Regions from separate parts of the Nitratireductor rhodophyticola genome, predicted to be linked through region 2. Evidence: riboswitches for the same ligand, from Rfam matches in the RefSeq annotation. Region 2 holds a riboswitch; each other region holds the start of a gene.

Region 1 (10,018 bases), on a different contig from region 2:
GCTGGGCGTTCTGGTCGGGCTTGCGCTGACCTATGGAAACAGGCCGCTGCGTTTTGTCGTCCGCGCCTACACGGATTTCATCCGTGGCACGCCCGTGCTCGTTCTGGTGCTCGCCAGCTTCTACATCCTGTCCACCATCGGCATTGAGCTGAACGCGTTTCAGGCGGGTGTGTTTGCGCTGGCGGTCTTCTGCTCCTCGCATGTGGGGGAAATCGTGCGCGGCGCGCTGCAGGCCATTCCGCCCGGGCAGACAGAAGCGGCCAAGGCCATCGGCCTCACCTTCAGCCAGACCTTCACTTCGGTTCTGTGGCCGCAGGCGCTGCGCCAGATGCTGCCCACCTGGGTGAACACGGCTGCGGAGATGGTCAAGGCGTCCACGCTTCTGTCCGTCATCGGCGTGGCCGAGCTTCTCTTGCGCACGCAGGAGATCATCTCCCGCAATTTCATGAGCCTGGAGTTCTATTTCCTGGCCGGCCTTCTCTACTTCGCCATTAATTACGCCGTCGAGCGCTTCGGCAAATATGTCGAGCGCAAGGTGTCCGTTCCATCCTGAGAGTACCCGACATGACGAAGAACCTTCTTGAAATTCAGGCCCTGCGCAAGCGCTACGGTTCGGTGGAGGTGCTCAAGGGCGTCGACTGCACCATGCAGCAGGGTGAGGTGATCTCGATCATCGGTTCGTCGGGCTCCGGCAAGACAACCATGCTGCGCTGCATCAACATGCTGGAGGATTTTCAGGGCGGCCGCATCCTCATCGATGGGGAACCCATCGGCTATGAAGAGCGCAACGGCGTACGCGTCCGCAAGAGCGAGAAGGAAATCGCCCGCCAGCGCGCGCTGACGGGCATGGCCTTCCAGCAGTTCAACCTGTTCCCGCACATGACCGCCGCCTCCAATGTCATGCTTGGCCTGATCAAGGTGAAGAAGATGGCGCGCGACGAGGCGCGCAGCGTCGCGGAAAAATGGCTCGAACGCGTCGGTCTCGGGCAGCGTGCGGATCACTATCCCGGCCAGCTGTCCGGCGGTCAGCAGCAGCGTGTGGCCATCGCCCGCGCCATCGCCATGAACCCGCGCCTCATGCTCTTCGACGAGGTCACGTCTGCGCTTGATCCCGAACTGGTGGGCGAAGTGCTGCAGGTGATCAAGGATCTGGCCGCCGATGGCATGAGCATGCTTCTGGTCACCCACGAAATGCGCTTTGCCTTCGAGGTTTCCTCCCGCGTCATCTTCATGAACCAGGGTGTGATCGGCGAAGAGGGAGACCCGAAGGTGATGTTCCTGAAGCCGCAGACCGAACGCCTTGCCGAATTCCTCAAGACGTCGAGCTTCGCCTGAGCTCTTGAGCCGCCGCCGGTGCGCCCGAGCGCCCGGCGGAAAATGAGCGCCCGGCGGAAAATCTGGCCCCGGCCACGCACATAATGATGGCGGCGGTGACCGCCATCATGCCGGTCGTTACGGGTTCGTGCAGCAGCATTGCCGCCAGCGCGAAGCCGAAGAAGGGCTGCAAAAGCTGCAACTGGCCAACCGTCGCCGTGCCGCCCAGCGCCAGCCCGCGATACCAGAAGACGAAGCCGATCAGCATGCTGAAGACGGACACATAGCCAAATCCGAGCCATGCCCCTGCATCCACGGTCTCAAACCCTGCCGGCACGGTGTAGAGCGCCAGTGGCAGCATGAGCGGGAGCGATAGAACCAGCGCCCACGAGATGACCTGCCAGCCGCCCATTCGCCGTGAAAGCGATGCGCCTTCCGCATAGCCGAGCCCGCACACGATGATGGCCGCAAGCATCAAGAGATCACCCTTGGGAGAGGCGGTCATGCCCTGGCTTGCCGCATAGCCCACGACAAGCGCGCTCCCCATCACCGAGAACAGCCAGAATGCCGGGCGCGGGCGCTCGCCGCCGCGCACAACGCCGAAAATGGCTGTCGCAAGCGGCAGAAGACCGATGAACACGATGGAATGCGCCGAGGTGATGTGCTCGAGCGCCAGCGCGGTTAGCAGGGGAAAACCCACCACCACGCCGATGGCGACGATGAACAGCCCTTTCAGCTCGCTCCGTTTGGGCAGGTTTTCCCGAAACGCCAGCAGAAGAAACCCGCCCAAAAGCCCGGCAATCGACGCGCGCGCCACGGTCAGAAACACCGGATCGAAGCCCAGCACCGCCACCCGTGTCGCCGGCAGCGATCCGCTGAAGATGATCACACCCAGTAGGCCGCTTGCCCAGCCGCTCGCCCATCCGATCGTTGTCTTGTTCATGCCGCGCTCCTTTTCTCCTTCCTGTGTGGGGCAGGGGGCATGGCGTTGCCAGAGACGATGCAGTACAATTTCAACAAACTGTAATGGTCGAACGGACAGTACAGCGATGCTGATATCCACGCGCAATGCCGATGAAACACGCCTTGAAGGCGTCATGTCCGCCATTCGCGGGCGCATCGCCAATCGCACGCTCACGCCGGGGGCGAAGCTGCCGTCGATCCGCAGCTGCGCGCGCGCCATGGGAGTTTCGAAATCCACCGTTGTCGAGGCCTATGACCGGCTTGCCGCCGAAGGCGTGATCCGCTCGCGGCCGGGGGCCGGCTTCTTCGTCACCGCGCCGCTTGCGCCGCTGGCGCTGGCCGAAATCGGCCCGGCGCTCGACCGCGAGGTCGACCCCTTATGGATATCGCGTCAGGCGCTTGCCTCCGGTTCGCGCATGGCGATGCCCGGTTGCGGCTGGCTGCCCGCCTCATGGATGCCGGAAGACGCCTTGCGCCGGGCGCTGCGCCGCCTCTCCCGCGCCACCCCGCAGACGCTTGCCGATTACGGAGCGCCGCTCGGCTCGCTGGCGCTGCGCGCCCTGCTTGCACGCCGCATGGCCAGCCATGGCGTCGAGGCGGCTCCGGGTCAGATCATGCTCACCGATTCCGGCACGCAGGCCATCGACCTCCTCTGCCGCTTTCTTCTGAAACCGGGCGACACGGTGCTGGTGGACGATCCCTGCTATTTCAACTTCCATGCGCTCCTGCGGGCACATCAGGTCAGGATCGTCGGCGTTCCCTACACGCCTTCGGGGCCGGACACGGAGCGCTTTGCCGAGGCGCTCACACAGCATGCCCCGCGCCTCTACATCACCAATTCGGCGCTTCACAATCCCACAAGCGCGGTGCTCTCGCCTTCGGTGGCGCACCGCATCCTGATGCTCGCCGAACAGTCCGGCCTCACCATCATCGAAGACGATATTTTTGCCGACTTCGAGGTCGAACCAGCGCCCCGGCTTGCCGCCTTCGACGGGCTGTCGCGCGTCGTCTATATCGGCAGTTTCTCCAAGTCGCTTTCCGCCTCGATGCGTTGCGGGTTTGTTGCAGCACCTGCCGACTGGATCGAGGGCCTCACCGATCTGCGCATCGCCACCTGTTTCGGCGGACCCGCCATGGCGGCGGAGCTTGTGCTCGGTCTCCTGAGCGATGGCAGCTACCGCAAGCATATGGAGACCGTTCGCCAGCGTCTGTCCCGCTCCCGCGAAACGGTGGGCGCGCGCCTGCGCAATCTCGGCATCGAACCGTGGATCGAGCCGCGCGCGGGCATGTTCCTGTGGTGTCGTCTGCCCGACGGGCTGGATGCGGCCACGCTTGCCCGCCATGCGCTTGAAAGGGACGTGGTGCTCGCGCCCGGAAACGCCTTCAGCCTGTCAGGCTCGGCCAGCGGGTTCCTGCGTTTCAATGTCGCTCAATGCGATGATGAACGGATTTTCTCCGTTCTGGAGGAGATCACGCGCGCGCCGTAGAGCCATGCCCAAAGCGGCTTTGCGGATTATCCATGCGTTTGTTTCGGTTTTCCGCTGAAACAATATGTTGACTTCTAGGGTCCGGTGGATACCAACTATAGGGGTTATGGTTCTTCCGATTCCTCCCGGGGTCGGAAGTGAAAAGGGAAGCCGGTGCGCCTTTTTGGGCAAGTCCGGCGCTGCCCCCGCAACTGTAAGCAGCGAGCCGCTTTCACTTTGAGTCACTGATGCCCCAGCGCATCGGGAAGGCCGGAAAGCGGTGACGACCTGCGAGCCAGGAGACCTGCCATGACGAAATAAACGTCCACGGGCGGGGTGTCCCGGTGGTGCGTGTGTCGCCCGGGTCTGCCGTCGCGCCGCATGTCTCCGCGCCCCTGTCCAACCGCCACGGGGGTCTATATGCCGGCGACTGAAGCAAAACACACCAATGGAACCGCCACGGTTCCGCATTCCACTGGAAACACCGAAACCGCATGGTATGAACGGGCTTTCTCGGTCTCAACGCGGCGCTGTGCGAGCAGTCCATGCATTGCATCGCAAACCGCCGTTGCGCCCAACTCGGTCTGGCCCCGGTCTTCGCCGAACCGAAAACCCGTTTCCGTGGATGAGCGAGGCGATGGGTCTGAAGAAGGAGAAGAACTTCTTCGAGACCCGCGTCATCGAGTATCAGAGCGGAGGCGCGTTGAGCTGGGACTGATCCATGGCGTATGACGCAACCAGAATGAAGCTGTTGCGGGCGGGTTCGATCCCCGCGCAGCAACGCGCTTTCATGGAGTGGCTTTTGAGCCTGCCGGGCGATGCCGATATCGAATATGCGGCGCGCCGCCAGCTTGCCGAGATCGACAGGCGGCTGCCGAACCACCCGGAAGTGCAGTATCTGCGCCTGCTGCTCAGCGCCTTTTCCGACTCGGAAACGATGCAGTGATTTTCTCGCTTGACCTTCCATTGACTGGAAGGTTTAGAAGCGCAATCCTGAACAATAGTCATTCAGGGTGAAAGCGATGAATACCCTTCCTGCCGATATGTCTTCGGCCAATGTAAAACGCTTCCGCATCGAGGGGCTCAGCTGCGCTTCCTGCGTCAAACGCGCGGAAAAGGCGATTGCCGCCGTCGATGGCGTTGAGAGCGTCTCGGTCAATCTGGCGACCGAGACGGCCGATGTGGCGGTGCGGCCCGGCGTTAATTTTTCCAGCATTGTCAGCGCGGTGGAACGTGCCGGCTATGGCGTGCCGGAGAGCCATCTCGATATCGGCATCGAGGGCATGACCTGCGCGTCCTGCGTGCGGCGTGTGGAGCAGGCGATTGCCGCCGTGCCCGGCGTCTCCAAGGTCGCGGTCAACCTCGCAACCGAAAGCGCGTCCGTCGAGCTCCTGAACGATGAAGCGCGCAGCGGCGTGGAAGCGGCGATCCGCAAATCCGGTTACACGCCGGTTGCCCGTTCCGATGGCGCTGCCGCGCGCGATGCGCATGAGGAGGCCAAGGCCGCCGAGTTTCGTTCGCTCAAGCGCGATTTCACGCTGGCTGCAATCTTCACCCTTCCGATCTTCATTCTCGAGATGGGCAGCCATTTCATACCGGGCATGCATGCATGGCTGATGGGGATCGCCGACCGCAAGACGCTTTACCTCCTCTATTTCGTGCTGGCGACCATCGTGCAGTTCGGGCCGGGCCTGCGCTTTTATCGCAAGGGCTTCCCCGCGCTGATGCGCTTTGCGCCGGACATGAACTCGCTTGTCATGCTCGGTTCCACCGCCGCCTGGGCCTATTCGGTCGTGGCCACTTTCGCGCCCGGCGTTCTCCCGTCCGGCACGGTCAACGTCTATTTCGAGGCGTCCGCCGTCATCGTCACGCTCATCCTGCTCGGCCGGCTTCTGGAGGCGCGCGCCAAGGGCCGCACCGGCGAGGCCATCAAGCGGCTGATGGGCCTGCGCGCCAAGAGCGCGCGTGTTCTCCGCGACGATGCCTTTGTCGAGCTTCCGCTTGAGGACGTGGTTGTGGGCGACCGGCTTCAGGTGCGCCCCGGCGACAAGGTGCCGGTCGACGGTCTGGTCGAAAGCGGTTCTTCCTATGTCGATGAAGCCATGATCTCCGGCGAGCCGGTGCCTGTCTCCAAGGCCGAAGGCGACGAGGTGATCGGCGGAACGATCAACAAGACCGGCAACTTCGTCTACCGCGCCACCAAGGTCGGCTCCGACACGGTGCTGGCGCAGATCATCCGCATGGTCGAAAACGCGCAAGGGGCCAAGCTGCCCATTCAGGCGGTGGTCGACCGGGTCACGGCCTGGTTTGTGCCGGCCGTGATGCTTGCCGCAGCACTCACCTTTGTCGTGTGGATGGTGTTCGGACCCGATCCCGCATTCGCCTTTGCGCTGGTCAACGCGGTCGCGGTGCTCATCATCGCCTGCCCGTGCGCCATGGGGCTTGCCACGCCCACCTCCATCATGGTCGGCACCGGCCGCGCAGCACAGCTCGGCGTTCTGTTCCGCAATGGCGAGGCGCTGCAGAGCCTGCGCAACACAAGCGTCGTCGCGTTCGACAAGACCGGCACGCTGACGCTCGGTCGCCCCGCACTCACCGATTTCGTGGTGCAGGACGGTTTCGAGCGCGCCGAAATCCTTTCGCTCGTCGCATCGGCGGAAGCCATGTCCGAACATCCGGTGGCCGAAGCCATCGTCGAGGCCGCGCGCGCCGAGGGGCTCACCTTCAAGCCAGTCGTCGCGTTCGATGCGGTCCCGGGCTTCGGCATTGCCGCCACCGTTGGCGGTCGCAGGCTCCACATCGGTGCGGACCGCTACATGCGCCAGCAGGGCGTCGAGATCGGCAGTGCATCCACCGCCGCCGACAGGCTGGCCGCCGATGCCAAGACGCCGCTTTACGCTGCGGTGGACGGACGGCTTGCGGCCGTCATCGCGGTCGCCGACCCCATCAAGGAATCGACACCGCGCGCCATTGCAGCGCTCCACGCGCTGGGGCTCGAAGTGGCCATGATCACCGGCGACAACCGCCACACCGCCGAAGCCATTGCCGCAAAGCTGGGCATCGACCGGGTCGAGGCGGAAGTTCTGCCGGAGGGCAAGGTCGAGGCGCTCAAGCGTCTGCGCACTCTGGCTGGCCCGGTCTCCTTCGTCGGCGACGGCATTAACGATGCTCCTGCACTGGCGGAATCCGATGTCGGCATCGCCATCGGCACCGGCACGGATGTCGCCATCGAGAGCGCCGACGTGGTTCTTATGGCGGGCGATGTGACTGGCGTTGCCAACGCCATCGGGCTTTCACAGGCAACCATGAAGAACATCAGACAGAACCTGTTCTGGGCCTTCGCCTACAATGTCAGTCTCATTCCCGTTGCGGCGGGTGTTCTTTATCCCGCCACAGGCACCCTCCTGTCACCCATGCTCGCTGCCGGTGCGATGGCGCTCTCCAGTGTCTTCGTGCTGGGCAACGCCCTGCGGCTCAAGCGCTTTCAGGCGCCTCTTCCTGCCCGGTCTGCCGGGCAGGAGGGAGCACAGCTCGGTGAGGCGAGGGCGGTCACGGCGTCCGCCTGACTCCAATTCTGGGGATTTTCAAAAACCGATTCGACATGATGGTTCTTGCCGGGCATAATGCTTAAACGCTTAACCTTCATGTGAATCGGGCTTTGATGGCTTCTCGTGCCAATCTATCCGATATTGCCAAAGCGCTTGGCGTATCGGTTGCGACCGTTTCAAACGCGATGTCCGGAAAGGGCCGCGTGTCGAAGGAGCTCGGCCGGGCGATCCGCGAAAAGGCAAAAGAGCTGGGCTATGTGCCCAGCCTCGCAGGCCGGGCGCTGAGCACCGGGCGCAGCCATGTGCTTGGCCTCGTTCTTGCTGACATCGGTCACCCGCTCTTTCCGCAATTCGCGCAGGCCATCGAGCATGCGGCTTCCGAGGCGGGCTATGGCGTTCTCATCGGCGACAGTCGCGGCGATATCGAAGCCCAGTCCCGCGCCATCAACCGGCTGATCGAGCGTGGCGCGGATGGCATCGTCGTCGTTCCACGCCATGGCACGCGCATCGGCGATATCGGCCGTCCCGTTGCGGTCATCGATTCCCCCTCCACGCCGGGCAACACGGTGGCCGCCGATCACCGCAATGGCGGCCTGGAAATTGGCCGGCATCTTCTGGAGCTCGGCCACCGCTCCGTGGCGATCATCGGCCTCCATTCCGATTCCAGCGTCCAGAACGACCGCATCGCCGGCATTCGCGAAGCCTTCGCAGGCAAGGGCGAAATCCGCCTGATCTGGATTGGTGAGATGGAGCGCAGCCATGGTTCGGGCTGCCCGCTCGGTCTCGTGCGTCTGGTGGAGGAGGGCGTTACGGCCTTCGCCGCCGTGTCGGATCTCCATGCCCTGCGCGCCATCACCGAGCTGCAACAGGGCGGTATTTCCATTCCGGGCGATGTCAGCGTCACCGGTTTTGACGATCTCATCTGGGCCGGCGTCATCGCGCCGAGCCTCACGACAATGCGCATGGATATGGAGCGCATTGCCGAGATCGCGATAGCCGAACTCATTTCCCAGATCGAGCAAGGCGGTGCGCGTGATGCGTCGTCCGATCTGCCGGCCTCTAAGGGCCAGAGCTCCATTCCGATGGAGCTTATCGTTCGCCAGTCAAGCGGGCCGGCGTTGGGGCTCCCCGCTTCTGGCGAGACGGCGCCGGCCCTCACCGGGCCGGCGTCATCCAACATGAGCCAGGTCCTGCCCCTAAGAAGCACCACCAGAGAAGGAAGCGATTAGACATGTTCAAGAAACTTATGGCCTCCGGCGTCGCGCTGGCCGCACTCAGCGGCGCAGCACAGGCCGCCGACAAGACCCTCGTCATCTCCGTCTATGGCTTCGCCCAGGACGCCTTCAAGGAGATCGTCTACGACCCGTTCGAGGCCCAGTGTGGCTGCGAGCTGGTGGTGGAGACCGGCAATTCCGTCGAGCGTCTGGCAAAGCTGGAAGCCCGCAAGGACGATCCGGAAATCGACATGGCCGTCATGTCCACGCACGACGCGCTTTCGGCATCGCGCAAGGGCATCACCCAGCCCATCGACGTCAGCCGCCTGTCGAACTACGACAAGCTCTATGACATCGCCAAGGACCCGCTCGGCGACAATCTGGCTGTCGGCTACACCTTCTACGCCACCTCCATCGCCTACCGCGCCGACGAAGTGAAGATTGAGAGCTGGGCCGACCTGTTCCAGGACAAGCTGAAGGGCCGCGTTGCGTTCCCGAATGTCAGCACCAATCAGGGTCCGCCCGCGCTCTACATGGTCGGCAAGGCCATCGGTGACGATTCCGCAGACCTGAAGGCCGCCATTGCCGAAGTCGCCAAGAACAAGGACGACATCGTCACCTTCTACGAGCGTTCCTCGCAGGTCGCGCAGCTCATGCAGCAGGAAGAGATCCTGGCCGCGCCCATTGGCCGTTTTGCCTGGGGCGCATACTCCAAGATGGGCTTCGACATGGCCTGGGCCACGCCGAAGGAAGGTCAGACCGGCGGCATGAACGTCATGATCCTGACCAAGGGCGCGAAGAACGAAGATCTCGCCTATGACTTCATGGATTTCTGGCTCTCCACCGAGATTCAGACCAAGCTCGCCGAGGCGCTGGTGGACAGCCCCGCCAATTCCGAGGTGAAGGTCTCCGACGAGATCGCCGAAAACCTCACCTATGGCGCCGAGACCGTCGAGAGCCTCCAGCTTCTCGACCCGGCCGTCATTCTCGACAACCGCGAGACCTGGCTCTCGGAGTGGAATGCTCAGATCGGCCAGTAAGCCGTTAAGCTGATGCGATGGTCCGGGGGCGGGCGGAGGGCCTGCCCCCGAACCCAACACAAGGTTCCAACACATGTTTCAGAATCGGATGGAAGGACTGGCGCTGGCGTTGCCTGCGGCGGTCTTCGCGGCGATCGTTTTTCTCGTTCCCGTGGGCATCCTGCTTTCCGAGGGCTTTCGCGCCGAAGGAAGCTGGACCCTGGCATCCTATGCCGGCTTCTTTGAAAGCGAGCTCAACCGCACCGTCTTCTGGCGCACGCTGAAGCTCGGCGCGATCGTCACTGCCGTGTCGGCGGTCATCGGCTATGCCACGGCCTATTCCATCGTCACGCTGCCGCCCACCGCGCGCGGCCGCATGATCGGCCTCGTCGTCATGCCGCTGATGATTTCGCCTGTCGCCCGCACCTATGCCTGGATCGTCATTCTGGGCCGCACCGGCTTCGTCAACGAGACCATTGTCTGGCTCGGTCTTT
Region 2 (10,018 bases):
CGGCCGCACAAGCACACCGGAAGCCTTGCAGGGCGAGGTGTGTGTGGGCGGTTTCGGCGGCGCTGAGGGGCTTGCGCGTTATCTCGAGGACGAAGGCATCGACCTGATGGTGGACGCCACGCATCCCTTCGCCGCGCGCATGGCGCGCAATGCGGCGGAAGCGGCCAGCCTGACCGGCGTGCCGCTCATCACGCTCATGCGCCCCGCCTGGCAGCCGGTCGCCGGCGACAAGTGGCAGACCGCGTCCGGCATGGCCGAGGCGGCAACGCTGCTCGGTTCTGAGCCCCGGCGCGTCTTCCTCGCCATTGGCCGGCAGGAGGTTCAGATGTTTCGCGCGGCGGCGCAGCATCATTATCTGGTGCGCAGTGTGGAGCCGGTCGAACCGTCCCACCTGCCGGCGAATGCCCAATGCATTCTGGCGCGCGGGCCGTTCTGCGAAGACGATGAGATTATCCTTCTCACCCAACACCGCATCGACATCGTGGTCGCCAAGAACAGCGGCGGCACCGCAACCTATGGCAAGATCGCAGCCGCCCGCAGGCTCGGCCTGCCGGTGATCATGATAGACCGGCCAAAGCCGACTGGCGCAGCCGTCGTGGCCGGGGTCGACGAAGCCATGGCTGCAATCAAGGCTCATCTGGCGGCTCCGCTGGCCGAGCGCGGCGCATAGACCAACGGCGATTTGCCCGGACGCTCGATCATCCGTGTTTCGGGCGAACCGATGATGACACAGGTGGCCATGTCGGCCATCTCCCCACGCGCCTCGTTCAACGGAACGATCGCCATGCGCTCGTCGGACCGGCCCGCGGCGCGGCCGAACACGACCGGCGTGGAGGCCGGCAGAATGCCGCTTAACAACTCGAAGGCGCGGCCAAGCTGCCAGGGCCGGGCGCGGCTGATCGGATTGTAGAGCGCGATCACGAAGCCCGCGCCGGCAGCCGCAGCCAGCCGGGTTTCGATCAGGTCCCACGGCTTCAGATTGTCCGAAAGCGATATGGCGCAGAAATCATGACCGAGCGGCGCGCCGACGCGGGCGGCCACGGCCAGCATGGCCGTCAGCCCCGGCACGATCTCCAGATCGAGCGCGCGCCAGTCCTCCGGCCCGTGTTCGATGGCCTCGCACACCGCCGCCGCCATGGCGAAAACACCTGCATCTCCTCCCGACACCACCGCCACATGCCTGCCTTCAGCGGCCATGGTAAGCGCCGCCTTCGCGCGGGCAAGCTCTTCCCGGTTGTCGGAGGCGTGACGGGTCTGGCCATCGTTCAGTTCGAGCCGGTCGAGATAGGGACCGTAGCCGAAGAAATCGCTTGCCGCCGCAATGGCTGCGCGCGCCTCCGGCGTTGTCTGTGCCGGTTTTCCGGGGCCGGTGCCGATGACGACGAGACGCCCGCTCATGCCACCGCCTCGCCGGGCTTTGCCTGCCAGCCCGGCCCGAGCACGAGCGAGAAATAGGGCGCCGTGTCGTCGGCCTTGCCGGCGAGCGGCGTCATGCTCGTATTGTCCATCGTGCCGCGTTCCACATAGACCGCACCGACGAGCCTGCCGGCGCGGGCCAGCGCCCGGCGGATTTTCGGCAGATTGCGCCCCACCTTCATGATGACGAAGGCTTCCGTGTCGCTCACGCGGCGCACAAGCTCATCTTCATCGAGCGTGCCGGGCAGAACTGTCATGATGTCGTCGCCCTGAACGATGGCGATGCCCGCCTGCGACCAGCAACCCGACATGGCGGTGATGCCGGGGATCACCTCCGTCGGATGCTGCGCGGCAAGCCGCACATGCAGGTGCATGTAGGAGCCGTAGAACAGCGGATCGCCCTCGCTCAAAACGGCAACCGTGCGCCCCGCTTTCAGATGCGCTTCCACCGCACGCGCCGAGGCCTCGTAAAAGCCGGTGATGGCCGCGATATAGCGAGGGTCGGCCTTGTCGATCTCGGTGGTGACGGGATATTCGAGCGGCAGTTCCTCGATGCCTTCCGGTAAAAGCCCCTCGACCGTGCGGCGGGCATTGCCCCGGCGACCACGTTTGGCGAAATACGCCACCACATCCGCCCGCTCCAGCGCCTTCAGCGCCTTGACGGTGATGAGTTCGGGATCGCCGGGTCCGGTGCCGACGCCAATCAGGGTTCCGCTCACAGGCCCGCCCTCGCAAGTGCGTTGATGGCCGCCGCCGTCATGGCGCTGCCGCCCATGCGGCCGCGCACGATGGCGAAGGGAATGCCAAGCCCGCTCTCGGCCAGCGCTTCCTTGGATTCCATCGCGCCGACGAAACCGACCGGCATGCCGATGATGGCGGCAGGCTTCGGCGCACCGGCGCGCAGCATGTCGAGCAGGTAGAAGAGCGCGGTCGGCGCGTTGCCGATGGCCACCACCGCGCCCTCCATGTGCTCGCGCCAGAGTTCCAGCGCAGCAGCGGAGCGCGTGTTGCCAAGCTTTTGCGCAAGCTCCGGCGTGCGCGCATCGCGCAAGGTGCAGATCACGTCGTTTCCGGCGGGCAGCCGCGTGCGGGTCACGCCACGCGCCACCATCTCCGCATCGCACAGGATCGGCGCGCCTTCTTTCAGCGCCGCGCGGCCAGCGGCCACGAACCCTTCGGAAAAGACGAAATGTTGCGCCGCCTCCACAAGCCCGCAGGCATGGATCATGCGGATGGCCACATCGGCCTCTTCCATGCTGAAGCGCGCGAGATCGGCCTCGGCGCGGATGATCGCGAACGACTTTTCATAAATGGCGTTGCCGTCGCGTATATACTCGGTTTCTTGCATTCAGCCTGACTTTCGAAGAAGGGCGGCGCGCAGCGTCTCGCCGCGCTCGATGAGAAAGGTGCGAAGGCGCTCGGAAGGTTTTGCGCCAACGGAGGAAAGGGTGCAGCCACCTTCAACCGCGATCAGGTTCACAACCGGCCCGGCGGGCTGGGCGCATCCTTTTTCGCAGGCCGAAAGGTGAAGGCGGAACGGACCGTCCGGCAAACCCGCCGCAGCCGCCTCGGCGGCAAGCGCCTTGGCATCGAATCGCGCCGAAGCGCAAGCGGGCGCCCCGGCGCAGGCGGCGATGGAAAGGCGCGGATCGTCGCCTTTCGTGACGAAACCCAGCGCGTGCGCTGCCTGCAACGCCTCTTCGTGACGGGCTTCGTCGAGGCCGAGGAGAAGCAGGCCGTGGCGCGGCGTAAGGCGGATTTCGCTTGCATCGGATACAGCCTCGCAGAGCGCCACTAGCACTTCCGCTGAAATCTGGCCGAAGGGCAGGGCGATGCCCAGCGCGTTTTCCCCGCCTGCCATGGCAAACGGGCCGACCGGTGCCGCATCGGCGCGCGACGCGTGTGTCTTTACCGGTGCAAGCCCGGCGCTCAGCGCGTTCGTTTCTGCCTGCGTGAAATCGCGCGCGCGCCCGCCAGTCTGCGCCAGAAGGTCGAGAATGGCGAGCGCCCTGTCGCCTGCCACGCGTTCATCCCCCGCGCCCAGCCAGTGCGCCGTCGCGCCATTGCCGCCAATGCCGATCAGCCACTGCCTGTCATCAGCCATGATGAGCTTTATGTCGGCGCTGATCGCATCGAGATGCAGTGTGCCGCCGCAATCGACCGTGACGGACACTTTTGGCGCAAGGCATGGGCCAAGGCCATGCGCAGCGACATGCGCATTGATGCGCTCCGCAAGCGGAGGAGGAGGGGCGAGCGGTGCGGTCTCCACCGCAAAGCCATCCACAGGACCAAGCTCCAGCGCGTTGATTTCCGTGGCAAACAGGGGGGCGCTCTCGGTAGTCAGTCCGCGTATCTGCAATTTGCCGCGCGCGGTCACTTCCAGAATGCCGTTGCCATGCCGGCCCGCCGCTTTTGCGATGCCCGCCAGCTTCTCAGGCGTCAGCGCGCCATGGGCCGGCGCAATCCGCGCGAGCAGCCCGTCGCCGGTCTTCATGGGGGCGGAGAGTGTGGGGCAAGCGCCGCGCCGCATCGTCATGCTGTCGCCTCCGCAAGAAGTGCGGCCAGATCGGCATCGACGGAATTGCGGCGGGGGTGCCACAGGCCGCGCCTTCGCGCAGCGTGAAACCGTTCCGCCATGGCGTGAGCGGCGGCAGGGTTTTCCGCCAGAAGAAAATCGCGCACACGATCATCGCCGAGATAAGCGTCGAACACGGCATCGATCAGGCTGCCTGAAACCGCATCCGTGGTTTCAGCGAAGCCGATCAGCCGGTCCACGGTTTCCGTGAGTTCCGCCGCACCGCGCGGGCCGTGGCGCAACTGGCCTTCGATGAAGCGCGGATTGACCGCACGGGCCCGCACGGTGCGGGCAATGGCCTGCGCCAGAGAGCGGGCGCGCGGACGTTCCGGATCGGTTGTGTCGAGCACCACCAGATCAGCCTTGCCGCCCAGCGCTTCCACCGCCGCCGCGAACCCGCCGATGAAGGCCACATCCGCCGAGCCTTCGAGAATATCGCGCCCGGCATCGTCGCCCGTGTGGAGAAGCATGTCGGCGTCCGCCACCTGCCTTGCAAACGCGCCGTCTTCCCGCCGGCCTTCGCCCTCCGCGCCGCCGAAGGCAAACGCGCCCGCGTCCAGATAGGCCTGCCCGAGTTCGGCGCGTTCCTGCCAGTCTCCGCGCGCAAGCTTTTCTTCCGGTCCCGCGCCATAGGTGCCGGGCGCGGAGCCGAAAATACGCGCCGGAGCCTTGCCGGCTTTTCGGGCGGCGCTCGCAAGCGGGTTTTCGCTGTCGTCTTCGTCACGCGCGGCCACGGCGGCAACCGCCGTATCGAGAAGCGCGATCTGGGTGGGAAACATATCGCGAAACAGACCGGAAATGCGCCAGGTCACGTCGATGCGCGGGCGGCCAAGGCTGGCCGGCGGCAGCACTTCGATGCCCGTCACACGGCCCGTCGCCTGATCCCATTGTGGGCGGCAGCCCATCAGCGCCAGACCCTGTGCGATCTCCTCGCCGCCGGTGCGCAGGCTCGCGCTGCCCCAGAGGTCGATCACCAGCGAGCGTGGCCAGTCGCCATGCTCCTGCAGATAGCCGCGCACAGCTTCATCCGCCGCCATTTTGCCAAGCGCGCTTGCGGTTGGCGTGGGCAGGGTGCGCGGGTCGGCGGTGAAAATGTTGCGGCCCGTCGGCAAAACATCGGTGCGCCCCCGCGCCGGCGCGCCGGAGGGGCCGGGTGCGATGTGTCGGCCATCGAGCGATGCCAGAAGCGCGCGCTTCTCGCTCTCCGCGCAGGCGCGGCGTTCGGGCGCTTCATCCGCGCCGCTGCCCCGGCCATAAATGTGCAGCCCGTCCTTGATGGCGAAATCTTTCAGATCACACAGCCAGGCGTCGATCTGCATCAGCGCCGCATCCGTGTCGCCAGTGTCCTCAACGCCGGCATCACGGGTCAGGCCCGTCCGCTCGGCGGTTTCCACGATCAGCTGCGCCAGCCGGTCGCGGCGGCGGCGGTCCAGACCGTCGGCCTGCGCATATTCGTCCACCAGCCGTTCCAGCTCCTGCTGGTCTTCAGAAAGCCCGGCACCCGCAAGCGGCGGCGTCAGATGGCCGAGCGTGACCGCGCCGATGCGGCGCTTGGCCTGCGCGGCTTCGCCCGGATTGCTGACGATGAAGGGATAGACCACCGGCAGCGCGCCCGCCACGATCTCCGGAAAACAGGTTTCCGTCAGCGCCACGGTTTTTCCCGGAAGCCATTCCAGCGTGCCATGCGCACCCACATGGATCAGCGCATGGGCATCGAGCCCTTCCCGCATCCAGTGGCCGAAGGCGACGAGCGCATGGCGCGGCGCAAGCGTCGGGTCGTGATAGTCCACGCGCCGGTCTGCCGAACGTCCCCGGTCCGGCGCAAGCGCCACGGTGACATTCCCGAACCGCGCCGCGCGGAACGGAAAGACGCCATCCTCCGCATCGTCTTCGGCCGGTCCCCAGGTGGCGAGCAGCGTTTCACGCGCCTCTTCGGGCAGCGCATCGAAGGCCACCCGGTATTCATCCAGCGAAAGCGCTTCCGAAGGCTGTTCGAGGCGCTGCATCAGCGCCCTTGGCGTCTCCGGAACACCATCAACCGCATACCCCGCCGCACCGAGGTCATGCAGCATGGCAAGCACGCTCGACGGCACGTCGAGACCCACCGCATAGCCGGTGCGGCCGGGCGCGCTAGGATAATCCGGTATGAGAACGACAATGCGGCGCTCCGCCGCCGGTGTGCGGCCAAGCTTCAGATGTGCGGCAATCCTTGCCGCCACCTGCCTTATGCGCGCGGGTTCGGGCCGGTTGCGCTGAACGCCGAAGGAAAGCCCTTCATCCATCGCCGCCTCATCCTTGAAGGAAATCGCGCCAGCCATCAGCCGGCCATCGAGTTCCGGCAGCACCACATGCATGGCAAGGTCCGCAGGCGCGAGGCCGCGCTGCCCTTCCTGCCACGCTTCGCGCCGCGTGGTGGCGGTGACCACCTGAAAAACCGGCACGCCAAAACGGTCGAACAGTGTTTTTTCGCCAGGCTCCGCGCCGCTGGAAAACGCCGTCGCGGTGATGAGCGCCTCAGGTTTCAACGTCTCCACGGCGTCCCGAACGAAATCGGCGGCAACCGGGTCGCGCAGGCTGGAGACGAAAACAGGAACCGCACACAGCCCCTGTTCCTCAAGCGCCTCCACCAGCGCGTCGATGGGCGCGACATCGCTGGCAAGCAGCATGGAGCGATAAAAGAGGATCGGAACGATTGCCCTGCCGGGCTGCGCGGCAAAGAAGCCCGCCTCCACGATGCCATGACCCGGCGCATAGAAGCCTGCCTTGGCGACCGGTTCGGCCTCCGGCGTGTCGATCTCCCGCCCCGCAAGGCGCGCCATCTGCATGGTCAGCGCGCGCATATTGTCCGGCCCGCCCTCGCGAAAGCAGGCAAGCAGCGCCGCGCGCGCTTCCGGCGAAACGGTGGAGCGCTCGGCAAGGCGCGGGTCGTCCTGATGGCATTCGCCGGGCAATAGCGCCAGCGCGATACCCTTGTCTCGCGCAAGCTCCGCCAGCCGGTCACAGCCATAGCGCCACCACTCATAGCCGCCCAGCACCCGCACCAGAATGGTGCGGGTGTGCGCTGCCGTGTTGTCGATCCACAGATCGACCGACATGGGGTGTCGCAGATCGCGCAACGCGGCAAGGCACAGCGAGGGCAGGGCCTCGCGGTTCGCCTGCCATGCAGAGGCGATCCCTGCCAGATCGCTGTCGGTGAACGACAGCGCCACCATATCCGCCGGCGACTGCTGCAGATCGACAGGTTCGATCAGGTCGTCCAGAGAGGCGGTGGTGGTGGCGAGGATGTGCATCGGATCAGGCCGAGAGAAGGCTTTCGATGCGCGCGCGATCAATACCCTTGAGGCCGATCACGACAAGCCGCGTTTCGGCAGCTTCACCGGCCTTCCACGGACGGTCGTAATGATGCGAAACGCGCGGGCCCACGGCCTGCACCTGCAGGCGCATGGGCTTGCCCTTCACATGCGCAAATCCCTTGAGACGCAGAACCTCGCCGGTCTCCACCGCCGCGTTGACGCGCGCTTCCAGATCTTCAGGCCGCAGGACCGATGGCAGATCGACGACAAACGTATCGAAATCGTCATGCTCATGATCGTGCGGGTCGTCGTGATGGGTCTTGCGGTTTTCGATGTCGTCTTCCACCGCGAGGCCGAGACCGAGCAGCAGCGCCGGGTCCACCTTGCCATGGGCGCTCGGCACGATCTGCACATTGCGCGACAGATGGCCCTCGATGCGGGCGCGGGCGCGCTCATTGCCTTCCGCGTCCAGAAGGTCGCTCTTGGACAATACGATGAGATCGGCGCAGGCCACCTGATCGTCGAACACCTCTTCCACGGGATCGTCATGGTCGAGCGAATCATCAGCGGCGCGCTGCGCCGCGAGCGCATCCATGTCGGCGGCCACCTGACCGTCGGCCAGCGCCGGCCCGTCCACCACCGCAATGACGCCATCGACGGTGACGCGATTCTTGATCGCCGGCCACTGGAAGGCCTGCACCAGCGGCTTGGGCAATGCCAGACCGGAAGTCTCGATCAGGATGTGATCCACCTTCGGCTCACGGGCGAGAATCTGGTCGAGTGCCGGCACGAAATCGTCGGCCACGGTGCAGCAGATGCAGCCATTGGCCAGTTCGAGCACGTTTTCCTCCGGGCAATTGTCGAGCCCGCAACCCTTCAGCACCTCGCCATCGACGCCGGCATCGCCGAATTCGTTGACGATGATGGCAAGCCGCTTGCCCTTGGTGTTTTCCAGCACATTGCGAATGAGCGTTGTCTTTCCGGCACCGAGAAAGCCGGTCACGACGGTGCAGGGCACACGATTGAAGCTCGTGGTCATGGGATATCCTTCAGACGGAGTGTGGTGAATGCGGGGATGCGGGTGAAGGAGACGCCAGCCCTTTCACGCCGCGTTCGGGCAAGGTCGCCATGAATGGCAGAGAGAAGGCGCTGAGCGGCGCAATCGGCAGTCACAATGCACACTCCTTGCCCGGGACACCCGCCAGGCGGTCAGGATTTCATTTTCAGACGGCAGGTTTCCTGGCTCACGGGTCGCTGCGCTCTCCAGCCTTCCCAGGGCGTTGCCCCAGTGGCGTGTCAGGTGCGCTCTCCGCTTACAGTTGCGGGGACAGCTGCGGCATTGGGCAAGGCCCGCACCGCATTCCCTCTTAGCCTCCTCCCTTGAGGGAAGAGGACCGTCTGCCTCGCATTTATGGCTCGCCTGGCATGTCTGTCAATGCGTGAAGAAAGCGTTTGCCGGGAGAGACGACTCCTGTATGGTCGGGCCGCTGTCGGTTCCGCGCAAGCGGACCAGAGGGAACATGGTGCGGCGCAAAATGCGCCAAGGCCATGGCTGCCCCCGCAACTGTAAGCGGTGAGCGTTTTCCTGATCGCCACTGAGGCTTTTTGTCTTGGGAAGGCTGGAAAACGCTTCGACCCGTGAGCCAGGAAACCTGCCGACAGTATGAAAGAAACACCGTATCCCTCGGGTGGAGGGGAAAGGACCGGACATGACCACGCGTATCGCACGCATTTTTTCCGCATTCGTTTTTTCATCGCTCTTCGCAACCAGCGCCGAGGCCCATCACGCCATGGGCGGAGAAACGCCCACGACCCTCTATGAGGGACTGGTCTCGGGTCTGGCGCATCCCGTGATCGGGCTCGATCATCTGGCCTTCATCGTCGCCGCCGGCCTGTTGGCTGCCGTTGCCGGCATGAGCCTTTTTGCGCCGCTTCTGTTCGTCGCCGGCTCGCTGATCGGCGTCGGTCTGCACCTGATGCTGCTCGATCTGCCGGCGGCTGAAATCATCATCGCGGCAAGCGTTCTTGCCGGCGGCTGGCTTCTGGCGCGCGGCCGGGCGGTGGAGAACCAAATCCTCGTCTTCGCCCTGTTCCTGGTGGTCGGCTTGTTCCATGGCTATGCCTTCGGCGAGGCCATTGTCGGTAGCGAAGAGACGCCGCTCATCGCCTATCTCGCCGGCCTCGCCGCAATCCAGAGCGCCATCGCGCTCGGCGCATATTTTCTGGTCCAGTCGCGTGGCTGGGCCATTGAGGCCATGCAGCCCCGGCTTGCCGGTGCCGCCATCCTTGGCGTTGGCGTGACCTTTCTTGCCGGGCATCTTGTCGGCTGAGCCGGCAAAATAGCGATGCGATCCCTTCATTTCGTTCTGGGCGGCGCGCGCTCCGGCAAGAGCCGCCATGCCGAGAGGCTGATCGAGGCCGCACCAGCGCCCTGGCACTACATCGCCACGGCGCAGGCCTTCGATGACGAGATGCGCGAACGCATCGCCATGCACCGCGCGCGGCGCGAGGGGGCGGGGGCGGGGGCGTGGCAGACGCGCGACGCCCCGCTCGACCTGCCGGGCGTGCTTGAAAAATTGCCGGCCCGCGAAACGGTTCTGGTCGATTGCCTGACCCTGTGGCTCAGCAATCTCATGCTGAACGACCATGATCCAAAGCCTGCCGCCGAGGGGCTTCTATCGGCACTCGCCGCGAGAGAAGGAACAACGGTTCTCGTTTCCAACGAGGTCGGCTT
Region 3 (10,018 bases), on a different contig from region 2:
GGGCTTTCGAGGGCGGTATCTCCAGCACGAATGTGCTTCTGGCCGCGCTCGACTGGGCGGTGGAAGAGGGCGCGCAGATCGTGAATATGAGCTTTGTCGGGCCGGAGAACCCGCTTTTCTCGTCCGCCTGCCGCAATGCGATGGCGCGGGGTGTCGTGCTTGTTGCCGCTGCCGGCAACAACGGCCCCGGCGCGCCTTTCGGCTATCCTGCGGCCTATGATGGTGTGATCGCCGTGACGGCAACGGATGTGCATGACCGGGTGATGGGAAAGGCCAATCGCGGCCGCTATATCGATCTTTCGGCGCCGGGCGTGAATGTGGTGGCCCCCATTCCCGGCGGCATGGATGTGGTGACGGGCACCTCGTTTGCCGCAGCGGTTGTCTCTGGAGCGATTGCCAATCTTATCCACGCTGGCGGAGACGCTGCCCCGGAGGCGCTTTCGGAACTGTTGCGAACCACTGCGGTGGACCTCGGCGATCCGGGCCGTGACGAGGATTTTGGCGACGGACTCCTCAATGCCAGGGCAGCGATGGAGAAACGGGTCGCCGATTAGCCGGACGAGGACGTGTCCGTGAGCCCGACCGGTGCGATGATCAGGCCGCTTTCGTCATGGGCGCGGTGGGCGGTCACACCGTAGATCCTTGCCAGATTCTCCGGCGACAGCACGGCTTCGGGTTTACCGAGCGCTGCACGCTGCCCCTGGTTCAGAAGTATGACCTCATCGCACCAGCGGGCAGCGAGCGTCAGATCGTGGAGCGAGACCAGCACGGTCCTTCCTTCGGCAGCGAGCCGTTTCAACGATTGCATCAGCATGATCTGATGCGCGGCATCCAGGCCGGAGGCCGGTTCATCGGCGATGAGGAGTGGTGTTTCCTGCGCGATTGCACGCGCCATCAGGACGCGGGCCTGCTCGCCGCCCGACAGCTCGGTGGCGACCCGGCGGGCCAGCGGCGCAATGTCGGCCATTGCCATGGCGCGGGCGATCGCGGCTTCGTCCCGGACATCTGGGCGCTGGCCGAAGGCACGCCATGGCAGGCGGCCGAGTGCCACGAGATCGCGCACGGAGAGACGCCAGCCTATGGTTCTCTGCTGCGGCAGATAGGCGATGAGGCGGGCGCGTTGGGCTGGGCCGATCGCCGCGAGATCGTGTTCGCCGAGCTGCATGGCGCCCTCGGCGGCAATGTGCCCGTTCAGCGCGCGCATGAGCGTGGATTTGCCGGCGCCATTCGGCCCCAGAAGGCCAATCACCTGTCCGGGTTCAGTGTCGAAGCTGACGGCATCGAGAACCTGTCTCTTTCCGAGCCTCACGCTCAAATTGTCGACGTGAAGGTTCATCAAAGCATCTCCCGGCGGGCGCGGACAACGAGCCACAGGAAGAAGGGCGCGCCGATCAGCGCCGTCAGAACGCCGACATTGAGTTCGCCGGCTGGCAGGACGATCCGCGCGGCGATGTCTGCGGCGAGGAGAAGCGCGGCGCCGCCGAGGCCGGCAGGCAGAAGGAGGCTGCTTGGCATTCGGCTGGTCAGCGGGCGGATGAGATGCGGAACCACGAGGCCGATGAAGCCAATGGTGCCGGCGACCGCCGTTGCCGCGCCAACGGAGAGTGCCACACCGGCGACGATCAGGAAGCGTGCGCGGCCCATGTGAATGCCGAGGCTGGAGGCCGCTTCCTCGCCCAGCGAGAGCGCATCGATGGCGCGGGCCGACAGTGCGATCAGGAGCCAGCCACAGGCCATGAGAGGCAAGGCGAGTGCCACATGCTCCATGGATCGGTCCTTCAGAGACCCCAGCAGCCAGAAGATGATCTCATAGGCGGCGAAGGGGTTGGGCGACAGGTTGAGAACCAGCGAGGTGAGCGCTGCCGCGAGACTGGAGAGCGCCACACCTGCGAGGATGAGCGTGAGCGTGGAGCCCTGGCGCGCGGCGATGGCGAGCAGGATCAGAACGGCGAGAAGCGCCCCGATCAGCGCGCCGGCAGGAAGGGCGTAGAGCGAACTTCCGGCAAGGCCTGAGTAAAACACCACCACCGCGCCGAGCGCTGCCATGGAGGAGACGCCGATCACGCCGGGTTCCGCCAGCGGATTGCGCAGAAACCCCTGAAGCACCGCGCCGGAAAGCCCGAGAGAAATACCGATGGCAAGGCCGAGCAGGGCGCGTGGGAGGCGGATTTCGCGCATGATGATGGCCGCCGCCTCGCCGCCGCCGGCGAAAAGGCCGGATATGCTGTTCCCGAGGCCCAGTTCGGCGGGACCGACCAGCAGCGACACAACGAACAGCGCGAGTGTGAGGAGTGCAAGCGAGGTGGAGAGCTTCATTGCGTCGCGTCCTGCGGGCAGGGGGCGATCTCGGCGCGAAGTGCGGCCAGCGCGCGCACGGCTTCCATCACTCCCGGGGCACCGCACGACAGGGAGCCTTCGGGCACGAATGCACCGATGCGGGTTTCGGGAAGGGCGGCAATCGCCGGATGGCGCGGCACGTGTTCGCCGAGTGTCGGCGCGTCCTGTTTTCTGCTGATGCTGATGACGTCCGGCCGGGCGGCGATCACCTCTTCCAGGGGAAAGGGCGCCATACCGACGACACCGAGATCGGCGGCCAGATTGGCGAAGCCCGCGGCACGCATCACGGAATCGCCCAGCGTGCCGCCGCCTGGCGCGATGCCGTTCTGATCGTAGGCGATCATGGTGGGGCGCCTGTCGCATTGGCGTGCGGCAATTGCTTCGAGTTCGTCTGTGAAATCGCCTGCTATTCTTTCCGCCTTCTCTTCCTGACCGAGGAGCACGCCCATACGGCGGATTTCGCCCGGAATGGTCTCGAGGGTCTGCGCGAACGAAAACTCCTCGACATGAAAGTCCAGCCTTTTCAAGAGGGCGGTCGTGTTGTGGAGCGCGTAGGTGCCGGTGACCACGAGGTCGGGCTTTTCAAGGAACGCCTCTTCGGCAAGTCCGCGATTGACCGGGTAGGCCTGCGCTTCTTCATGCAGCATTGAGAGGCTCGGCTCGCGCGAAAGGAAGGAGACGGAGACGAGCTGATCCGGCCCGGCCAGCGTCATGGCAAGCTGGTCAGTGCACAGATTGAGCGACATGACGCGTTTTGGCGCGGCCGAAACCGGCGCGACAAGAAGCGCGCCGGCCAGAAGAGCAAGGCCGGAAAGGCGAGGGAGGCATCTCCGGCGCCCCAGCATCAGGGAGCGAACTTTGCGCGGAAGCCGGCGAAGACGCCGAAGCCGGGTGTGTTGTAGCCGCGTACCGTCTGATAATCCTGATCAAGCAGGTTTTCCGCCCGCACATAGAGTTCAGTGTCCTCGGTCGGCTTGTAGGCGATTTTGGCGTTGACAAGCAGATAATCGTCAAGCTTGAAACCGCCGGTATCGACCGTATCCATGGCCGTCCTGGCAGAGGCCGATATTGTCCACTTCTCTGCGGGTTTCACGCTGGCGGTCAGGCCGATTTCGTGGCGTGGCACGCGCGTCAGGCGAACGTCGTTCTGGTCTACCGAGTGTGTATAGGTGTAGGCGCCGGTGAGGACCAGCCAGTCGGTCGCGGCATAGCGGAGCGAGGCCTCGACGCCGCGCTGGCGCGACGTGCCCGCGATCTGCTGATAGTGCGTCGTGTAGCCGATCAGATCGTCGATCTCGAGCTGGAAGTAGGTGAGATCGGCGACCGCCGCTCCATTCCAGAAACGCTGCTCAACGCCGATGTCGAAGCCGAAGCTGGTTTCGGGCCGAAGGTTGGGGTTTGCGCCGAAAGGACCGAAGAGTTCGTTGAGGCTCGGCGCGCGGAAGCCGGTTCCCACGGAGCCGTGCAGGCGCGTCCCGGTCTGATCGAAGAGATAGGACGCAGTCGCGCGATATGTGGTGTGCCCCCCAAATTCGCTGTGTTCGTCCTGTCTGATACCGGCGGTCAGCGTCAGGTTTTCCAACGGTGTGGCGATGGCTTCACCCCAGACCCCGGCAATCCAGAAACTGGAATCAATCTCCGGATTGAACAAGCCGGCAGGAAAGACCGCGTTCTGGCGCTCGTAATCTGCGCCGCCCTGAACGACCAGCCATTCATTGACGTCAAAAGCGCCCTGATAGTCGGCCTTGTAGCGGCGACCATTATAGCTTCCATCGAAGCCCGTGCCGGTAATCGACCGTTCGAGGTCAAAGGCCTGCACGGAGACCGTGTTGCGGAAGCGGCCGTCCATGAGGTCGAGATTGAAACCGGCGCGGCCTGCGCGTTGTCTGCTGTGGTTGGTGGCCGTTGGATTGTCACTCGGCAGAAGAGTGCCGAAACCCTGATTGTCGAACTCGGCCTGTGCGTCGATATAAAGCGCCGATCCGAAGACGGAGAAAACTTCGGAGAACGCACGTTCGGCATTTGCATCGAACGTGATGTTCTCGTAGCCGTCGCGCTCGGTGCCGGAGGCTGCGGCCGAGATGCCGTCGGTGCGGAAGCCCGTGGCGTTGATGGAGAGTTTCGACTGCTCGCTGCCAGCTCTGAAACCGTAGGAACCCCCAAACGAGCCATGCGAACCACCTTCACCGTGAAGGATGTGGGTGATGCCGGGCTCGACGTCGTCCAGTGTTGACAGGCTGATCACTCCCGCAATGGCGTCGGAGCCGTAGAGTGTGCTCTGCGAGCCCTTCAGGACTTCGATGCTCTGTAGCCCACCGGACAGTAGATATTGGTAGGATGTCTGCACCTGGGTGCTGGTCGGGTCGGAAATGTCGATGCCGTTGTAGAGGGTTTTCACGTAGCGGCGGGGTGCGCCGCGGATCGACAGACTGCCTTCCGCGCCCACGCCCCCTGGCGATGACAGGTTTACACCCGGCAAAAGGTCAAGATATTCCACCGCAAGCGGCAGAGACTGTTCTTCGATCTCTTCGCGCCCAATCACTTCCACCGTGGAGCCCACTTTCGTTGCCTCCGTTGGGGTGCGGCTGGGGGTGATGACCAGTGTGTCGAGCTCAAAGTCCTCGGCCTGCGTGGTGAGCGTGGCGAAGCCCAGTATCAGCGCGGTCGTGCTGGACAGGATAGAGTTTCGGTGTCGATATGAACGCATGCGTATGCTCCAGAACCAAGTTTTTCCGGTTTGCTGGAGAGCGACAGACGCCTGACTTCAATCCCCCCGCCAGCGATGACAATCGCCACCACTGCGAGAAACACAGCCCCGGAAGCGTCCCGCATCCGGTCGGTGACGGCCTAAGGCAGGTTTCCTGGCTCGCGCTTCGTCGGCTGCCTCGCCTTCCCGGGTCTTGCACCCAGTGGCATTGGAGGAGCCTCAGCGCTCACAGTTGCGGGAGCAGCCACGGCTGCGGTCCATTGAAGAATGACCGTTCCGTGTTCCCTTTTCCTCCGGCGGGCGGACACCTGCCGGAGCACCTCAAGCGAACCGAAATCGCTTAGCAACTGGCTCCGGCATCGTCAATCGACCGTTGCGCGCCGTTACCGTCCGGTGCGCTGTTCCGGGTCAGTGTCTGTCAGTTGGGTGAAATACTTCATTATTGCGGAATCGGCTCTTCATGTAGTTTTTGCGGCAATACTGTCGCAAACCCGTCATTGGAATTGTCGAAAAAGTTGCAGAATTCGATTTCCGAACCCCGGGGAATTTTGACATCGGGGGCGGGATGGGAAATGCTAATCGCGAACCGAAAACGGTAGATAATGGGAGTGCGTCGATGACGTTTTTCAAGAGCAATGGCGAGAAGGTGCCGGCCCGCGTTGCCGAAATGGCGGATGAGGCACGAGCCGGCCGAATGGACCGGCGTGAGTTTCTTGCGCTCGCAAGCGCGCTCGGCGCGTCGACGGCGGCAGCCTATGGAATGCTGGGCCTCGCCGCCCCGGAGCGGGCCATGGCGCAGGAGCCAAAAATGGGCGGGACGCTGCGTGTCGCCATGTTCATCAAGGACCCGAAAGACCCGCGCACGGCCGACTGGTCGGAGATCGCAAACGCCATGCGCCAGACACTTGAGCCGCTGGTGAAGTACACGCGCGATTTCACCTTCGAGGGCAAGCTTATCGAAAGCTGGGAAGTCAACGAGGATGCGACCGAATACATCCTTCACGTGCGCCCGGGCGTGACCTGGAACAATGGCGATGCCTTCACGGCAGATGACGTGATCTACAACTTCAACCGCTGGTGCGACCAGACCGTGGAAGGCAATTCCATGCCGGCCCGCATGGCCTCGCTCGTCGATCCGGAGACCAAGAAGGCGCGCGAGGGCGCGATCGAGAAGGTCGACGACATGACGGTGAAGCTCAACCTGTCGGCGCCCGATATTTCGATCATCCCCGGCATGTCGGACTATCCGGCCCTCATCGTTCATCCGAGCTTTGACGAGACGGGCCGCGATTTTGTCGCCAATCCCATTGGCACCGGCCCCTTCGAGCTGGTGTCCTACGAAGTGGGCAACCGGGTGGAGCTGAAGAAGCGGGCCGACGGCAAATGGTGGGGTGGCGAAGCCTATCTCGATGGCATCGAGTTCATCGACTACGGCACGGATCCGTCCGCGACCGTCAGCGCCTTTGAGTCCGGGGAAATCCACACGAACTACGAGACCACCGCCGATTTCGTGGACATTCTCGATTCACTCGGCCTGGTGAAATCAGAGGTCACCACCGCCACAACGATCGTGGCGCGCACCAATGTCAACAACAAGCCTTATGATGACGAGAAGGTGCGCCGCGCGCTGCAGCGCGCGGTCGACAACACGACCGTTCTGGCGCTTGGCTACAACAATGCCGGCGAGGTGGCCGAGAACCACCATGTCTGCCCGATCCATCCTGAATATGCGGAGCTGCCGAAGCTTGAGCGCAATCTGGACGAGGCCAAGGCGCTCATGGAAGAGGCCGGCCAGATGGACCATGAGCACGAGCTCATCACCGTGGACGAGGACTGGCACAAGAACACGGGCGACGCCATCGCCGCCCAGTTGCGCGAGGCCGGCTTCAAGGTGAAGCGCACGGTGCTGCCCGGCTCCACCTTCTGGAACGACTGGACGAAGTATCCCTTCTCCATGACCAACTGGAACATGCGTCCGCTGGGCATCCAGGTGGTGGCGCTCGCTTATCGCACGGGCGAGGCGTGGAACGAATCCGCCTATTCCAATCCGGAGCTCGACAAGCTGATCGAGGAGGCGCTGGCCATTCCCGATCCCGACAATCGCCGCGAGGTGATGAAGAAGATCGAGGAGATCATCCAGGGCTCGGGCATCATCCTCCAGCCCTACTGGCGCAAGCTCTATAACCACTCGGTGGAGGCCGTGAAGAACCACGGGATGCACCAGACCTTTGAGATCGATCTGGAAAAGGTCTGGCTCGACGAGGGCTGAGACCGGACATCAGGGGGCCGAAAGGCCCCCTTTTGCGCAGGCAATCAATAACAACCTCCGCAAACGGGGGAAGGGGAAACCGTGCTTGGGTTTATTCTAAGACGTTTGGGCGTCATGGCATTGACGATGCTGTGTCTGACACTTGTCGTTTTCTTTCTGGTCAATCTAGAACCGAATCTGAAGAAGCTCGCCATCAGTCAGCTCGACATGCGCTCCTCGGCTGAGCAGCTCGAAAGCTGGCTTCAGAAAAACGGCTATCGCCAGAATTTCTTCGTACGGTACGGCCAGTGGCTCGGCGTTGTGCAGAAACAGCCGAATATCGACCCGGAAACCGGGGTGGCTTCACCGCGGTTTTCCTATTGCGATGAACCGGCGGAACCCTATTACGGCGGCATCCTGCAGGGCGACTTTGGCTGTTCAACCAAGTTCAAGGTGCCTGTTGCCGAAAAGCTCTTTCCGGCCCTTGGCGCTACCGGCATCCTGATGTTCTGGGTCATGGTGGTGATGGTTCCCGTCGCACTTCTGATCGGCGTTCTTGCCGGGATGCGGGAGGGCACACGAACGGACCGAACACTGTCCGTCGCATCGATCGCGACCACGGCAACGCCTGAATATGTGTCGGGCGTGATCTTCGCCGTGGTCTTCGCTTCATGGCTCGGATGGCTGAACGGCTCGGCCGCGACAGCCACGCGGCAGGGTATCTCCTTCTACAATTTCACCCTGCCGGTGATGACGATGGCGATTTACGGCATCGGCTATATCGCGCGCATGACACGGGCCTCCATGGTGGAGGTGATGACGCAGCAATATATCCGCACCGCCCGCCTCAAGGGGCTGGGCTTTCGCGCCGTGGTGATCAAGCACGCGCTGCGCAATGCGCTGATCGCCCCCTTCACTGTCATCATGCTGCAGTTTCCCTGGCTTTTGACGGGCGTTGTCATCGTCGAGGTAATGTTCCGCTATCAGGGGTTTGGCTTCACGCTGGTGGAGGCGGCCAGCAACAACGACATCGACCTGCTTTTAGGCTGTTCTCTGGTGTCGGTCTTCGTCGTCCTGTCCACCCAGCTCATTTCGGATGTGGGCTATGCCTATCTCAACCCGCGCATTCGCGTGCAGTAGGGAGGACACGCGATGCAGATAGAAAGCCTTGGAACCTTCGGCATCATCTTTGGCGTGCTGGCGCGCTTCTGGCCGGTGTGGATCGCGCTGGCGGTCATTCTGCTGTTCAGCACGAGTTTCCGTGAACGGCTCGGCCTCTACGGCCAGTTGTTTGAAACGGGTGTCGGCGTTGCCGGCGTCATGATCTGCTTTTTCTGGCTGTTTACGGCGATCTTCGCGGGTACGGTCGCGCCTTTCGACCCGCTGGCGCAGTTTCCGATCATGAAGAATGTTCTGCCGGGCGCCATCGAACCGGAAACCGGGCAGGCCTTTCTCTTCGGCGGGGACAGGCTGGCGCGCGACGTGTTCTCGCGCATGGTCTATGGCAGCCAGATCGTTCTGATCATCGCGCCTGCGGCGACGCTGTTCGCGCTGATGGTGGGCACCACGCTCGGCCTGCCGGCGGGTTATTATGGCGGGCGGATCGACAGTTTTCTGTCGTTCCTGGCCAATCTGGTCCTCGCCTTTCCCGTAATCCTGCTCTTCTACCTTCTGGTGACGCCGGGCATCCGCGAGACGCCAATTCCGCAATGGATGGCGGGCGTTTTCTTCATCTTCCCGATCGTGTTCTTCGTGACCCTGTTCTGGACGCGTTTTCGCAGCCGTCCGCAGCTTCTGGCCATCCAGCTTGCGCTTACGCTCCTGATCGGCGGCTGGGCCTATGTAGGGCTTGTGTTCGATGCAGATCCGCTCGGCATCATCTCGATCAGCTCCAACCAGCTCAACATCTTCGTGGCCGTGGTGTTTGCTTCTTCCCCGGGCGTTTTCCGCATCGTTCGCGGGCTGGTGATGGACATCAAGACGCGTGACTATGTGGCGGCTGCGCAGACGCGTGGTGAAACGCCCTGGTACATCATGTTGTGGGAGGTGCTGCCCAATGCGCGCGGTCCGCTCATTGTCGATGTGTGCCTGCGCATTGGCTACACGACCATCCTTCTTGGAACGCTCGGTTATTTCGGCCTCGGTCTCGCGCCCGAAAGCCCGGACTGGGGTACGGGCATCAAGGAATCGAGCCGTCTGCTCAGGGCCTATGTGCACCCGGCGCTGCCGCCCGTTTTTGCCCTCATGTCTTTCGTGCTCGGGCTGAACCTGCTTGCAGATGCGCTGCGTGAACAATCGCTGAAGGATTGAGGATGAACACTGAGAGCGACGCCATGAACGAAGCCATCAGCATCACACGCGGCCAGAAGAGCGGTAAGCCGATCCTCGAAATCGAAAACCTCTCCATCTCCTTCTTCACGCGGGCCGGCGAAATCCCGGCAGTGATGGATTTTTCCTGTGAGGTCATGCCCGGTGAGGCGATGGGCATTGTGGGCGAATCCGGTTGCGGCAAGTCGACCGTTTCACTCGGCATCATGCGCGATCTTTCCAATGTCGGGCAGATCGTCGGCGGGCGTATCAAGTTCAAGGGCCGGGACATGGCCGAGATGAGCGAGGAGGAGCTGCGGCAGATTCGAGGCAATGAGATTGCCATGATCTATCAGGAGCCGATGGCGAGCCTCAACCCGGCCATGAAGATCGGCCAGCAGCTCATGGAAGTGCCGCTC

The links. A riboswitch is a leader RNA that binds a small molecule or an ion and turns the genes downstream of it on or off. The one in region 2 is predicted to bind cobalamin.
Region 1: it holds a riboswitch for cobalamin, as region 2 does, so the genes downstream of both, KUG85_RS17935 (ribonucleotide-diphosphate reductase subunit beta) here and cobW (cobalamin biosynthesis protein CobW) in region 2, are expected to answer to the same signal.
Region 3: it holds a riboswitch for cobalamin, as region 2 does, so the genes downstream of both, KUG85_RS00050 (TonB-dependent receptor plug domain-containing protein) here and cobW (cobalamin biosynthesis protein CobW) in region 2, are expected to answer to the same signal.

The regions. Positions count from the first base shown of each region.
Region 1 is NZ_JAHSSF010000004.1:520,146-530,163, reverse strand. Features, by position in the region: gene KUG85_RS17955 (amino acid ABC transporter permease) at 1-553, shown strand, start outside; gene KUG85_RS17950 (amino acid ABC transporter ATP-binding protein) at 565-1,335, shown strand; gene KUG85_RS17945 (DMT family transporter) at 1,313-2,257, opposite strand; gene KUG85_RS17940 (aminotransferase-like domain-containing protein) at 2,364-3,764, shown strand; cobalamin riboswitch at 3,855-4,069, shown strand; partial or broken gene KUG85_RS17935 (ribonucleotide-diphosphate reductase subunit beta) at 4,250-4,461, shown strand; gene KUG85_RS17930 (hypothetical protein) at 4,465-4,689, shown strand; gene KUG85_RS17925 (heavy metal translocating P-type ATPase) at 4,766-7,309, shown strand; gene KUG85_RS17920 (LacI family DNA-binding transcriptional regulator) at 7,405-8,520, shown strand; gene KUG85_RS17915 (polyamine ABC transporter substrate-binding protein) at 8,523-9,545, shown strand; gene KUG85_RS17910 (ABC transporter permease) at 9,619-10,018, shown strand, end outside.
Region 2 is NZ_JAHSSF010000005.1:72,557-82,574, forward strand. Features, by position in the region: gene KUG85_RS18745 (cobalt-precorrin-6A reductase) at 1-670, shown strand, start outside; gene KUG85_RS18750 (precorrin-3B C(17)-methyltransferase) at 634-1,398, opposite strand; gene KUG85_RS18755 (precorrin-2 C(20)-methyltransferase) at 1,395-2,135, opposite strand; gene KUG85_RS18760 (precorrin-8X methylmutase) at 2,132-2,764, opposite strand; gene cobG (precorrin-3B synthase) at 2,765-3,952, opposite strand; gene cobN (cobaltochelatase subunit CobN) at 3,949-7,281, opposite strand; gene cobW (cobalamin biosynthesis protein CobW) at 7,286-8,323, opposite strand; cobalamin riboswitch at 8,497-8,698, opposite strand; cobalamin riboswitch at 8,759-8,958, shown strand; gene KUG85_RS18780 (HupE/UreJ family protein) at 8,994-9,614, shown strand; gene cobU (bifunctional adenosylcobinamide kinase/adenosylcobinamide-phosphate guanylyltransferase) at 9,630-10,018, shown strand, end outside.
Region 3 is NZ_JAHSSF010000001.1:10,720-20,737, forward strand. Features, by position in the region: gene KUG85_RS00030 (S8 family serine peptidase) at 1-554, shown strand, start outside; gene KUG85_RS00035 (ABC transporter ATP-binding protein) at 551-1,336, opposite strand; gene KUG85_RS00040 (FecCD family ABC transporter permease) at 1,336-2,316, opposite strand; gene KUG85_RS00045 (ABC transporter substrate-binding protein) at 2,313-3,182, opposite strand; gene KUG85_RS00050 (TonB-dependent receptor plug domain-containing protein) at 3,182-5,044, opposite strand; cobalamin riboswitch at 5,172-5,383, opposite strand; gene KUG85_RS00055 (ABC transporter substrate-binding protein) at 5,661-7,313, shown strand; gene KUG85_RS00060 (ABC transporter permease) at 7,428-8,432, shown strand; gene KUG85_RS00065 (ABC transporter permease) at 8,445-9,602, shown strand; gene KUG85_RS00070 (dipeptide ABC transporter ATP-binding protein) at 9,605-10,018, shown strand, end outside.